Peribacillus simplex NBRC 15720 = DSM 1321: one gene and its partner. The protein of the gene in region 1 binds, or shares a complex with, the protein of each later gene. Links are inferred from orthologs where the notes say so. Each region holds a gene or a part of one and is shown on either strand. Other genes may lie near its edges.

Evidence for each region.
Region 2: the proteins of BS1321_RS03850 (region 1) and BS1321_RS04865 are in contact, whole or in part, in a crystal structure (PDB 6PRK), measured with the Bacillus subtilis proteins. The link is inferred for Peribacillus simplex NBRC 15720 = DSM 1321 from one-to-one orthologs.

The regions. Positions count from the first base shown.
Region 1 is NZ_CP017704.1:845,694-849,115, reverse strand. Bases 521-3,422 are described here. They hold BS1321_RS03850 (YlbF/YmcA family competence regulator), read left to right. Parts: upstream 521-1,708; coding sequence 1,709-2,137; downstream 2,138-3,422. Other genes in these bases: mutS (DNA mismatch repair protein MutS), read left to right, coding at 3,159-3,422; BS1321_RS03845 (outer spore coat protein CotE), read left to right, coding at 2,349-2,888; miaB (tRNA (N6-isopentenyl adenosine(37)-C2)-methylthiotransferase MiaB), read left to right, coding at 521-1,707. Also shown: more of miaB, read left to right, coding at 163-520. UniProt on the Bacillus subtilis protein: May work together with YlbF to regulate community development.
Region 2 is NZ_CP017704.1:1,053,278-1,061,495, forward strand. The notes cover bases 455-3,317. They hold BS1321_RS04865 (YlbF/YmcA family competence regulator), read right to left. Parts: upstream 2,180-3,317; coding sequence 1,730-2,179; downstream 455-1,729. Other genes in these bases: BS1321_RS04850 (DUF7147 family protein), read left to right, coding at 455-732; BS1321_RS04855 (YlbG family protein), read right to left, coding at 787-1,062; BS1321_RS04860 (hypothetical protein), read left to right, coding at 1,201-1,524; BS1321_RS04870 (hypothetical protein), read right to left, coding at 2,240-2,665; BS1321_RS04875 (YlbE-like family protein), read right to left, coding at 2,726-2,968. In the rest of the region: more of BS1321_RS04850, read left to right, coding at 343-454; more of BS1321_RS04880, read right to left, coding at 3,318-3,412; BS1321_RS27330 (hypothetical protein), read left to right, coding at 3,543-3,695; BS1321_RS04885 (CAP domain-containing protein), read right to left, coding at 4,073-5,107; BS1321_RS04890 (YugN family protein), read left to right, coding at 5,453-5,815; BS1321_RS04895 (DUF420 domain-containing protein), read right to left, coding at 5,929-6,390; cytochrome c oxidase assembly factor CtaG, read right to left, coding at 6,597-7,508; ctaF (cytochrome c oxidase subunit IVB), read right to left, coding at 7,643-7,978; BS1321_RS04910 (cytochrome (ubi)quinol oxidase subunit III), read right to left, coding at 7,982-8,218. UniProt on the Bacillus subtilis protein: Regulates sporulation prior to stage II. Positively controls the competence regulator ComK at a post-transcriptional level. May modulate the translation, stability or activity of ComS. May work together with YmcA to regulate community development.

The DNA of each region.
Region 1 (3,422 bases):
TGCTGTTAAAAGCTTTATACTATGATAATGTGGATATATCACACTTAATAGCTAATATTTACTGGTAATTCTTAAAAAGGAATCCGAATAAATCCATTTGAAGATAGGTCTTGAAATAGTTGGTGAAAGAAATAAACTAACTATTTTGAAAGGAGATTAACTATGAACGAGAAACAACGATTAGAATCACAAAAAGTACAGGCTGAGAATCCAGCGGACAAAAAATCCGAAAAGGACTTCAGTAAATACTTTCAAGCCGTTTATATTCCGCCTTCCTTAAAAGATGCGAAAAAGCGAGGAAAAGAAGAAGTAGAATATCATGATGACTTTGCCATTCCTGAAGGTTTCCGTGGAATGGGAGAAGGTAAAAAGTTTTACATTCGTACTTATGGCTGTCAAATGAACGAACATGATACAGAAGTCATGGCGGGCATATTTATGGCACTTGGTTATCGGCCGACAGACACGGTGGATGATGCTAACGTCATTTTACTTAACACTTGTGCGATTCGGGAAGGCGCAGAGAATAAAGTGTTCGGTGAATTGGGGCATTTAAAATCATTGAAATTGGAAAAGCCGGATCTATTGCTTGGAGTTTGCGGTTGTATGTCACAAGAGGAGTCAGTTGTAAAGCGGATCCTAGAGAAGCACCATTTTGTAGATATGATTTTCGGAACGCATAATATCCACCGCCTGCCGCAAATTCTTAATGAAGCTTATCTTTCCAAGGAAATGGTCATTGAGGTTTGGTCTAAAGAAGGTGATGTAATCGAGAACCTTCCGAAAGTGCGTAAAGGAAAAACGAAGGCATGGGTCAATATCATGTATGGCTGCGATAAGTTTTGTACATACTGCATCGTACCTTACACAAGAGGAAAAGAAAGAAGCCGCAGGCCTGGAGATATTATACAGGAAGTCCGTCATTTAGCTGCACAGGGTTACAAGGAAATAACTCTGCTTGGACAGAATGTGAATGCTTATGGTAAAGATTTTACGGATATCGAATACCGTTTCGGTGATTTGATGGATGAAATCCGCAAAATCGATATTCCGCGTATTCGTTTTACGACAAGTCATCCCCGTGATTTCGATGATCACTTGATTGAAGTATTGGCTAAGGGCGGTAATCTCGTTGACCATATTCATCTTCCAGTTCAATCGGGTAGTACGGATACACTTAAAATCATGGCCCGTAAATATACACGCGAACAATATTTAGAGCTAGTAAAGAAGATCAAGGAAGCTATCCCAAGTGCATCGCTAACCACTGACATCATTGTAGGCTATCCGAATGAAACGGAAGAGCACTTTGAAGAAACGATGTCTTTATACCGCGAAGTTGGTTTCGATGCAGCATATACTTACATCTATTCACCACGTGAGGGAACACCGGCTGCGAAAATGCAGGATAATGTACCGATGGAAGTGAAAAAGGAACGTCTGCAACGCTTGAATGCCCTTGTCAATGAAACGTGCGCATTGAAAATGAAGGAGTATGATGGACAGATTGTTGAAGTGCTCGTTGAAGGCGAAAGCAAGAAGAATGCGGAAGTATTAGCAGGTTATACAACGAAAAATAAGCTCGTGAACTTCAAAGGACCAAAATCCGCTATTGGCCAAATCGTAAAAGTGAAAATCACCGGAACGAAAACATGGTCGTTAAATGGGGATATGGTTGAAGAAGCAACGGCGATTGAGGTGGAGTAATATGACTAAATATACTAAAGATGACATTCTGAACAAAGCGGCCGAGCTTGCTGAAATGATCGCCAGCACGGAAGAAGTCGATTTCTTTAAACGGGCAGAAGCTCACATCAATGAAAACCAAAAAATCCGTGAAATGATCGCCAGCATCAAGAGCTTGCAAAAACAGGCTGTAAACTTCCAGCATTACGGCAAAGAGAAAGCATACAGTCAAGTTCAGGCCAAAATTGATGCACTGGAAAAACAATTGGATGAACTTCCGATCGTGCAAGAATTCAAACAATCCCAAGTGGATGTAAATGATCTTTTACAAATGGTCTCATCACAAGTTTCAAATAAGGTGACAGACCTGATTATTGAATCGACCGAAGGAGACATCCTTCGCGGTGAAACAGGTTCACAAGTACAAGCAGGCGGCGGAAGCTGTTCATGAATATAAAAAAGCCCTTCTGAATTCAGAAGGGCTTTTTACTATGCGGAAATCCTTATACAGTGCCCATTCGTGACACATATCCCAAAACATGCGCATAAAATAACCTAGGTTTAAAACATTACAGCAGTTTTCAAACAATTAAAATTCTACGCACAATAGACTTTTACCACGCATAGGATGAATGGAAACTGTATGAGGAGGGTTCGCTAGCATGTCACAATATAGAGAGATAATTACTAAAGCGGTGGTGGCAAAAGGACGTAAATTCACAAAGTCCTCTCACACCATTTGCCCGGCTCATCATCCTTCTAGCATTCTAGGTTGTTGGATCATCAACCATAAATACGATGCAAAGAAAGTCGGCAAAAAGGTAGAAATTCACGGCAGCTACGAAATCAACGTCTGGTATTCTTATAACCATAATTCGAAGACGGAAGTTGTAACTGAAAAAGTGCAATATACCGACGTTATTTCGCTGAAATACCGTGATCCCGATTATCTTGATGACCATGAAATCGCTGCAAAAGCTGTCCAACAGCCGAATTGTTTAGAAGCTTGCATCTCCCCATGTGGACAAAAAATCATTGTCCATGTGGAAAGGGAATTCTTTGTGGAAGTCGTCGGCGAAACGAAAATTTGTGTCGCTGTAAGTCCAGATGGCCGCTGTGAGGATGACTGGGGCTCTGATTTCGATGATGAGGATTTCGAAGATTTAGATCCGGATTTCCTTGATGAATTCGAAGACGAATAGAATATAGAAATTAATACCGGATGACATTCCCTTCATCCGGTTTTATTTAATTTGAAGCGGGACAAGTTCCTTGCTGGACTGGCGATGAGAAAAAAAGGAATGTAATGTTACTATATCCGTGCGTATGGCTTTGCAGATACAGCTAGCTCACAATTTAAAGGATAATTGATTTTCCATGCAATTTCGAATACAGGCAATGTTGCTTTCCCGTATGTTATAATGAAGGACATAAATGTGTAATAGATTTTAGTTTGGAAAGGTTTTGAAGGAATGGCTGGATATACTCCAATGATACAGCAATATTTAAAAATTAAGGCAGAGTATCAGGATGCCTTTTTATTTTTTCGTTTAGGCGATTTTTATGAAATGTTTTTTGACGATGCACTGAATGCATCACAAGAGCTCGAAATCACATTAACGAGCCGAGAAGGCGGTAGTGAAGAGCGAATTCCGATGTGTGGCATTCCGTATCACTCGGCTGCTAATTATATTGATATATTAATAGAAAAAGGTTTTAAAGTAGCTATTTGTGAA
Region 2 (8,218 bases), 210 kb from region 1 along the record:
GGAAAGAAGATATCCTTTCTTTTTATAAATCTTTTACATTTTGAATAATAAAGTGGTTTTTGGCAATAATGTGAATAACAACATTCCTTTTTAGGTGTTGTTGCCAACCGCGGAGAAGGCTTACGTTTCCCCATAAGTTCTTCCTCCGGTTTCTCCTCTCCCTTTGCCTTCTGGTCCTTAGTTAGACATAGAAGGACCCTGCATATTTTTGCAGGGCTTTTTTTATTGATAAACCTCTGATATCTAATTTTCTTTGTCATGATTCGTCAATAAAGTTGTCCTTCTCTTTTATGAGCGATAATGATAAAGTAATGAATAATAAGTTAGTTAGGAGAGGTTTAATTGATTCAACGTTTTATTGAAATTGGACAAGGATATTCCGATATATATGAGTTGCTGGAAGTAGGTCGCAATCAGAAACATCGAGTTGCAAGGCTTTTGGCCATGCATACTACTATAAATGATAAAAAGGTAACGTCATTGGTTATCGTCATGCAGCCCACAGATCCTGGGAAATTCCAGCCGCTTTACATTTGCCGTGAAGGTATACCCAACCCTCATGCCACCAAAAACAAACGCTATGAGCTTTTTGAGAACTTGGCGGAGGAACTGGATAGACCAATTATTGAAATCGACGTGAAACCTTCGGTGCTGTTTGCAGAAATCGAGTTGTACTACCAACACTTAATCGGCATTTTGCGAATGAATAGATATCTGCCACCATTAGGTTGAAAGTTTTTGATGCCCTGAATTGAAAAAAGCTGACTCCGCATGAGTCAGCTTTTTTTAAATTCCCATTTTATAATCATATTCTTTCGCTTTATCCGGTTTGGAATTTTCGAACTCCACCTTCAAAAAAGGCTTATAAGAAAGGTCCACTTTTTTAACGAACGAATAATTATTCAGCTTTTCCACTAGTGGTTCGACTTCATCCATATTCGTATAAAGAACTACATATTTCAACTTTTTTGAAACATAATGGATATTTCCAAATTTCCTAAGCATTTTGGCTTGTTTTAATGTATGTAAATAGACGATGATTCCCTGTCTCGCTCCAAGCATATCAATAACTCCCTTTTATAAAGGTTTTAACTAAGTGTAGCATAGCAGAATCTTTACTTTCAACCAAGAAAAAAAGATTATAAACGAAATTCTCTCACTATTATGAATATACACACTGTGAAGGGAGCCGAACAAACGATGGATTTAAACCAAATTTGGCATCAATTTATTGATCATCTATTAGATAATGATGAAATTACCCAAGCTTCGATAAAAAAATTCACAGGTATACCATTTTTATATATCCATTATCATCCGGCACAAAATGATAATAGTAAGCTTTCTTATTTAATAAAAAAAGCCGCAAGCCTTTCAATGCGTGGCAAGCAGCTTCATTGTGAAACCATTTTCGTACGGCAGGAAAAACATTTATATGTATTCCGGCATCGTTTTTATGTACCGCAGCAAAAGATGTTTTGCTGCGGCAACCTTTGTCCGGATTGTATTTTATATCGCAGTTAATCGCTGCTTTGTAACGTATACGGAATATAAATGATAAAAACAAGGTACAAGGAAGGATCTTTATACTTACATCGGTTCATTGACCCCACAGTCTCGACGAAGGTTCCTTACATGACACAGCCACCGAACTCCGTAGTAATGTCGAATTTCGATGGCTGCATGTTCTTGTATACCGGCCTAAATGTTAACCGATCTGGCCATTACCTTAAGCAGAGCATCCACAACTTCCGCCGGTTCCGCAGCTTCCCGTTGAACATCCACCGGATGAAACAAAAAATGGATTTCCCGCTGGGGTTTTGACCTGTTCAGAAACCGCTCGGCCAATTCTTCCGCTGATTTCATCAAGAACGGATTGCAATTCGGTCTCCGCCCGCTTAAACTCAGCAACGGCAGGATGCATATCCATGTCTCGTTTAGCTTGCCTGGTTTCTAAATTGATGCGTTTATAATCCGGATGATATTTACCGAACCTTTGAACATCTTCAAATAGATCCTTTAGCGAAGTAAACTTGGAAATTTTCCGTTGGGCCTCTTTGTCGCTTTGTAATTTATATAAACTAAGGAGGTATTCTTCCCCTATTTCAGAATGAAGGATCATTTCAGCTAATCCGTCAGCCTGTTGTAAAATGTCGATGATTTCCATAGTAGCAAGCATTAACAAGCTCACCTCCACAACCATTTTACCATTTCTCCCTATTAGATGCTAATGGTTTGATTAAATCGAGGAAGTGATATGTACCTCAATCTCTTTTTGCAGCCCTGTTTTTTCACCCGAACCATTCAATATCTCCAGCTTAATTTTATGCATGCCATTCGGGACATCCTTTAAGATAAATGCTGCCGTTTTCATATCGACTTTCTTTTGATTATCAATAAATACCGACACAGTTGCCAATTGTTCAGGATTTGATTCAGAAAAACCATAGTTTTTCAAGTGACACTCTACATAGACAGAGTTGCCTTTTACAAAAGTTTTTACCCGAAAGTCCTCATCTGAATTTCTGATGCTCGTTACAGTGGTGGCAGCTTTAAGTGTAGAAACACCTTGCATGGCTACTCCTGAATTTTCAGGTTCCGGTATTTTCTTTCCACAACCCGACACTGCCACCAACACTGTTAGAGCCAATATCAACTTTCTCATTCCATCGTCCCCCTTTTGCCTTTATTGTTCGCCAAAAGGAGTAATTTACTCTTATTTTCTTCATTCACCTGGAGCATTCATCGCTTGAAACATATGAAGCATCATTGAGGCAACCTGAACGCTTTCCGAAAATTTAGAAACCCGATGTGGAATCGACTTTTCAAAATAATATTTCGCTTCGGTTTCAAACACATCCACTTCATGGGGATTACGCATTAACCTTTTGTACCATGCAGGCTGAATCCTCAAGTAGTTTCGCATTTCTTCGTTTGTTTGAATGAATTCATATATATTCTGACGCATGAAAAACCCTCCTTAATCTTTAGTGAATAAAAAAGGGTTAGCTCTCTGCTCTTTTTCTTTTGGGGGAGGACTGGTATCACCTGATTTATTCCCTTGGAAAGCAGATAGCACTCCTTGGATTGCACCGATGGCCTGATTTGCATTCGTAATATATTGTTGAATCTGCCCCATATCCATATTCTTAACTGCACTCATTAACGAACCGATCAACTCATTGCTTTGGTCTTCCTTTTCAACCGGCGGTGATGGGGATCCTGTATTCACTTCGGACTCACCCGCACTGCCGTCAGCCTGCCAGCGTGGATGATCTTCTCCGAGTAAATACCACTCTTCAAAAAGTTCCTGCCATGTTGCTTGTTTGCTTCTCACTTCATTCACTAAATGAGGATGCTCCTTTACAAACTCCCGAAATCCATCCACGGAGGGCCGCTTTCTTTTTGCCATTACTCTCACCTCACACTTAGACATCGCCTATTGCACCATATGCTAAAGGTTAATAAAAAGTGCATAAGATTCATTTTCAAATGCAATTGGATTTCCAGTAGTATAATATTAGAAAAAAAGAGGGATTTTCATGTCGGATGCAAATGATTTAATCAAGTTCTTCCAGAAAGTGGATGAGTCTGCAAATGAAACAGAGTTATCTGTTTTACCGGAATTGTTTCAGGGTTATAAGCCAAAAGAGAGCAAAGGAAATCCTCTTATTTATCAAGCCTGCTGCAATTAAATAAGGATGTAAGCAAACAGGGTACGACACTTACGATGACTATGCCTAATACACTTCTTGTACATTATGAATTGAACATTATTCATGGAGGCATGATAGCTACCTTCATAGATTCTGGGGATGGGTACCCTTGCAAGCTCAACAGCTCCAAAAGGGTATGCTGCCGTGACTACATAGATCCAAGTTCGTTACTTTAAACCCTCCATTGGCGATCGATTAATGTGTACATTCGAATTAATACATAGGCAAACGATCATCATCGAGGGGAAGGTCCACCTTGATGATGAGGAACTATGCGCTATATAGTCAAGGAACTTTTTCATTTTAGAAATATAATCCAGAACAAAAAAAAACGGACCCTATGCGGATCCGTTTTTTTATCTCTTTATGAAATTCTGGGTGTAATACTTTTTATATACCCCGACGCCCAGACCTGTAAATTCCTCGTTCAGCATCGCATCCCGATGCCCTTTGCTATTTAGCCAACCTTCCATGACTGCAGCTGCGTCCACATAATTAGCCGCTATATTTTCACCTGCTGCCCTGTATTTTACATGACCTGCATCGAGACGCTTTTCCAAATCCCCCTTTGTTTCAGAAACATGGGTTCCTTCAGGTGCGTCTGTCATTTCCCTGCTATGAAGGTAAGCAACCTCCGCAGTTGGAGCATCCCATTCTAAAGGCTTCAAATCAAACCTACTGCGCATTATATTCGTAATATCGAATATTTGCTGCTCATTGCCATCTTCCACTTTCGCCAAGTCTTCATCAGAAAGGTCCTTAACTGTCACAAGTTCACCATGATAGGTCAACTCATACGGCTTTTGCTTCAATAGGGCGGAATCATTCAAAAATCGGATACTTGAAACAGTCCCGGTGAATTTATCCAAATAGAGCTGAACATTAATATTCCCTAAATCAATCAACGGCCTCATGTTCATATCTTCCTCCGATAATTCAAAACGATAGGAACTGTGACCAACTTCAATATCAACAGTAGGTTCCACATATAAGCTGGAATAGATGGCATCAATCGATTGTCCAATTTTAAAAGGAGCGACATTGACCTCATCACCGATTCCATAAGCAGATACCACTTTTTCATTTTCAACGGCTAATTGGAAATAATTATCATAGTCCTTTTTATAAACCCACCATTCATATCCATAGGCGGACATATCAATTCGATCTGGCTTACCGTATTCTTTTTCTATCTCTTTTGCATTTTTCCCGATTGTTACTGCCAGACCTTCTGTCACTTCAGTAACCCCTTCCTTTTCAGAGGAAGTGCTTTTTTCATTTATATGTCCATTGGGGTTAACACCTTTGTTACCATCAATAAGAGGGTTTCCTTCATCTTCATCGCCGATATTAAGATAAATACCGATTACGAAAAAAATAATGATTAACACCAACACCTTACCTAAACTGCGCAGAGGAACACTCCCTCTCTCTATCTAATTTATGTATCCAATGCAAAAACCTTTCTTTCCTGATTATATCACTGTTCAATCATAATTTTCTAATTTACGATAGACTGCCGCTTCATTAAATTTATTTAAAAAATGGAACTTTTGCGAATGATTAAAATACCATGGTTGAGTTCATTGCAACTTCCACCATTTCGTACTATTATAAAATATAGGATAAAATGGTATATTATAAACATACTTGGAGATTTTTAATATATTCATGTACATAATATTTTCCCGGTATGTCATTTTAATTCTTAATAGTAAACATAGGAGGTACTACTCGTGAAATTTGAAAGCTTTGGAATCGAAAACATCACAGCCGACTTAAACCGTTTAGATGACCTAATGCCGCAGTATGGTTTAATACGTGCAGAACAATGGGATTACGAAAGAGTCAGTTACGATCGTAAGTTCGAATTAAAAGAAGGCACGTTTTACCTGAGAATACTTGGCTATGCTACAGAGGGCGATGTAGGCGCTCACAGGGCCGTCATCAAACTAATGGTTCCTCTATTAGGAAAACATTATTATCCACACGGAATTGAATATGGCGAAGGAGAGGATTTCCCTGCTTCACTAGTTAAACAAAGTGAAAAAATCCTCGCTCAAATCAAAGAAGAACTTACACAATTCAACGGCCTGTAAAAGCCGTTAGTGAAAAGTGAAGTACAAAGAGAGAGTATCATGTGTGATGCTCTCTTTTTTTGTATCCATTACAAAAGCCTGATGCTTTTTTTGCACCAGGCTTTTTCATTATTTTAAAATCCTAGGATCGCCTTTATTAAAGATGTTGTTTCGCCGCCATGATAAATGACATAAAGCAGTATGTAAACAGCTACTCCAGTAATCCCAGTGAAAAACCAAATGACGCTTGTCGCAGGCCCGATTTTTTTATGGATGGCGAATTTACCTTTAAACCCAGTGGTAAGCATGATAATCCCCAAAACAGCTCCAGTCGTTGCAAGCGTTATATGGAAGATCAAAAAAATCGTATAATAAATTTTAATGTCATCGGGTCCGCCAAATGACGTACTACCAATGAAGACCGTCCGAGAAAGATATATAGTGAAAAAGATTACCGCAAAAACCGCAGCCGCCATCATGGTTTTTTTATGGGTCTCGATTTTGCGTTGTTTAATTTGATACCAGCCTATTGCAACAGTGATGGCACTTAAAACAATGAAGGCTGTACTTATCGTTGGAAGGATTGGTAAAGACATATGAATTGTAGTCCTCTCTATATTTATTAATCAACTACCATTTTATAAGAGGCAATCATAAAATTCAATAAAATCAAGGATTATTAACAGAATGCTCACTTTTATAGAATTGCCAAGTCAAATCACTGGCTATTTGCTTTAAATTTAAAAATCAGGCAATGGGATAAAAGACTTGTCCGCCCCAAGACAAGTCTTTTATCGTACAATTATTCTACAGTCTGAAAATCCGAAGGTATCGGATCGATATCATTTTGGCCGCCATTCTCCTTTTTGAACCAAGCAAAGAAAATGACACCTAATACATAGCCTAAAACGATTTCTTGAATCACCTTCATCAGAACCCCACCAAGCTGTTGATCCTCCAGCAATGGCAGTCCATTGAACATTTCTGGGCCACTAAGCGTTAAGCCCGACAGTGCTGAAGCAGGAACGCAGAGTTCCATGGCACTGGCCCAAGATTCCGCATTGGTAAATGTATCATACATCGGATCATTAGCAAAAATGATTAAAGCGCAAGCAGGGGTCATTAGAATGCCACTGCCGAAAATATAAGCTACTTTTTTCACACCTGATAGACTTTCACGTTCCGGCAGTTGATTGACAAGTGGGAACCACATCAAAACAGCAGTCGTAAATAAAAGGACCGTGTATCCGGCATGAAACCACATCCCCGTTTTGATAAAGTCGAACACTAACGGGATATGGTACAACGAGAAAAGAACATTAAAAAGTAAAAGGGCGATAAGAGGTCTCGTGAAAAATTGAAATAACGTCTTCACTCCCCTTGAATTTATGAAAGTTCTCATAAGCCAATCTGGAATCGCTATGATAAATAAAGGCGGAATCACGAGATAGAGCAGTGCCATTTGAAACATGTGGGCACTGAACATGATATGACTCAATAAATCCAGTGGCGATCCTTTTACCACATATAGAAGGAACATGGCTATCAAAAAATAAGTTGCCTGTTTAACGGAAAGCGATGAACTGCCCGAAAACTTCTCCCCTTTTTTTGTCACCATCCAAAAATAGCCAACGGTTATAAGTACGAGGGCGGCAAAATAATAAGGACTCCACAAAGCGCGAAATCCGAAAATATCAATAGACAAAAGAATCACCTCGTTCATAAACTTTTTCTTACTTTCATTATACCTAAAATGAAACATGGTAACAAATATAGATAAACCTGGATACTTTTTCTAGAAAAATAAAGAAAACCGGCTATCATCCAATAGCCGATTTTCTTTATGGTTTATAACCAAACAATCGTTGTGAACACAAGGACTGTTATCAAGCCGACTGCAAGGCCGGAAAATAAGAACAATGCAATGGTGCCATGCCCTTTATGCTTCATGTGCATGAAATAATACAATTGGAAGATCACTTGTACAACTGCCAGCAGCAAAATGACTGGTTTAATGAACCAATGTGAAAAACCCTCAATTCCTACTGCAGCAAAAGCAAGTAATGTAAAGAAAATCATAAGTGTAAATGATATCACTTGGTGTTTCATCTCTTCAGCATTTTTCTTACGGCGATATTTTAAATCGACATTCGGGTTCGCTGAATTTGATTGTTCATTCGCCATCAGTTATCCCACCATTCCCATTAAGTATACGACAGTAAAGATAAACACCCAGACTACGTCAATGAAATGCCAATAAAGACTTGCAACAAAAAATTTAGGAGCGTTATATAAATTCAAGCCCCTTCTTGCATTACGAACCATAAGAGATATGATCCAAACAAGACCGAAAGCAACGTGTCCTCCATGAAAGCCAACTAACGTATAAAACGCGGAGCCGAAGGCACTACTCGTAAATGTATG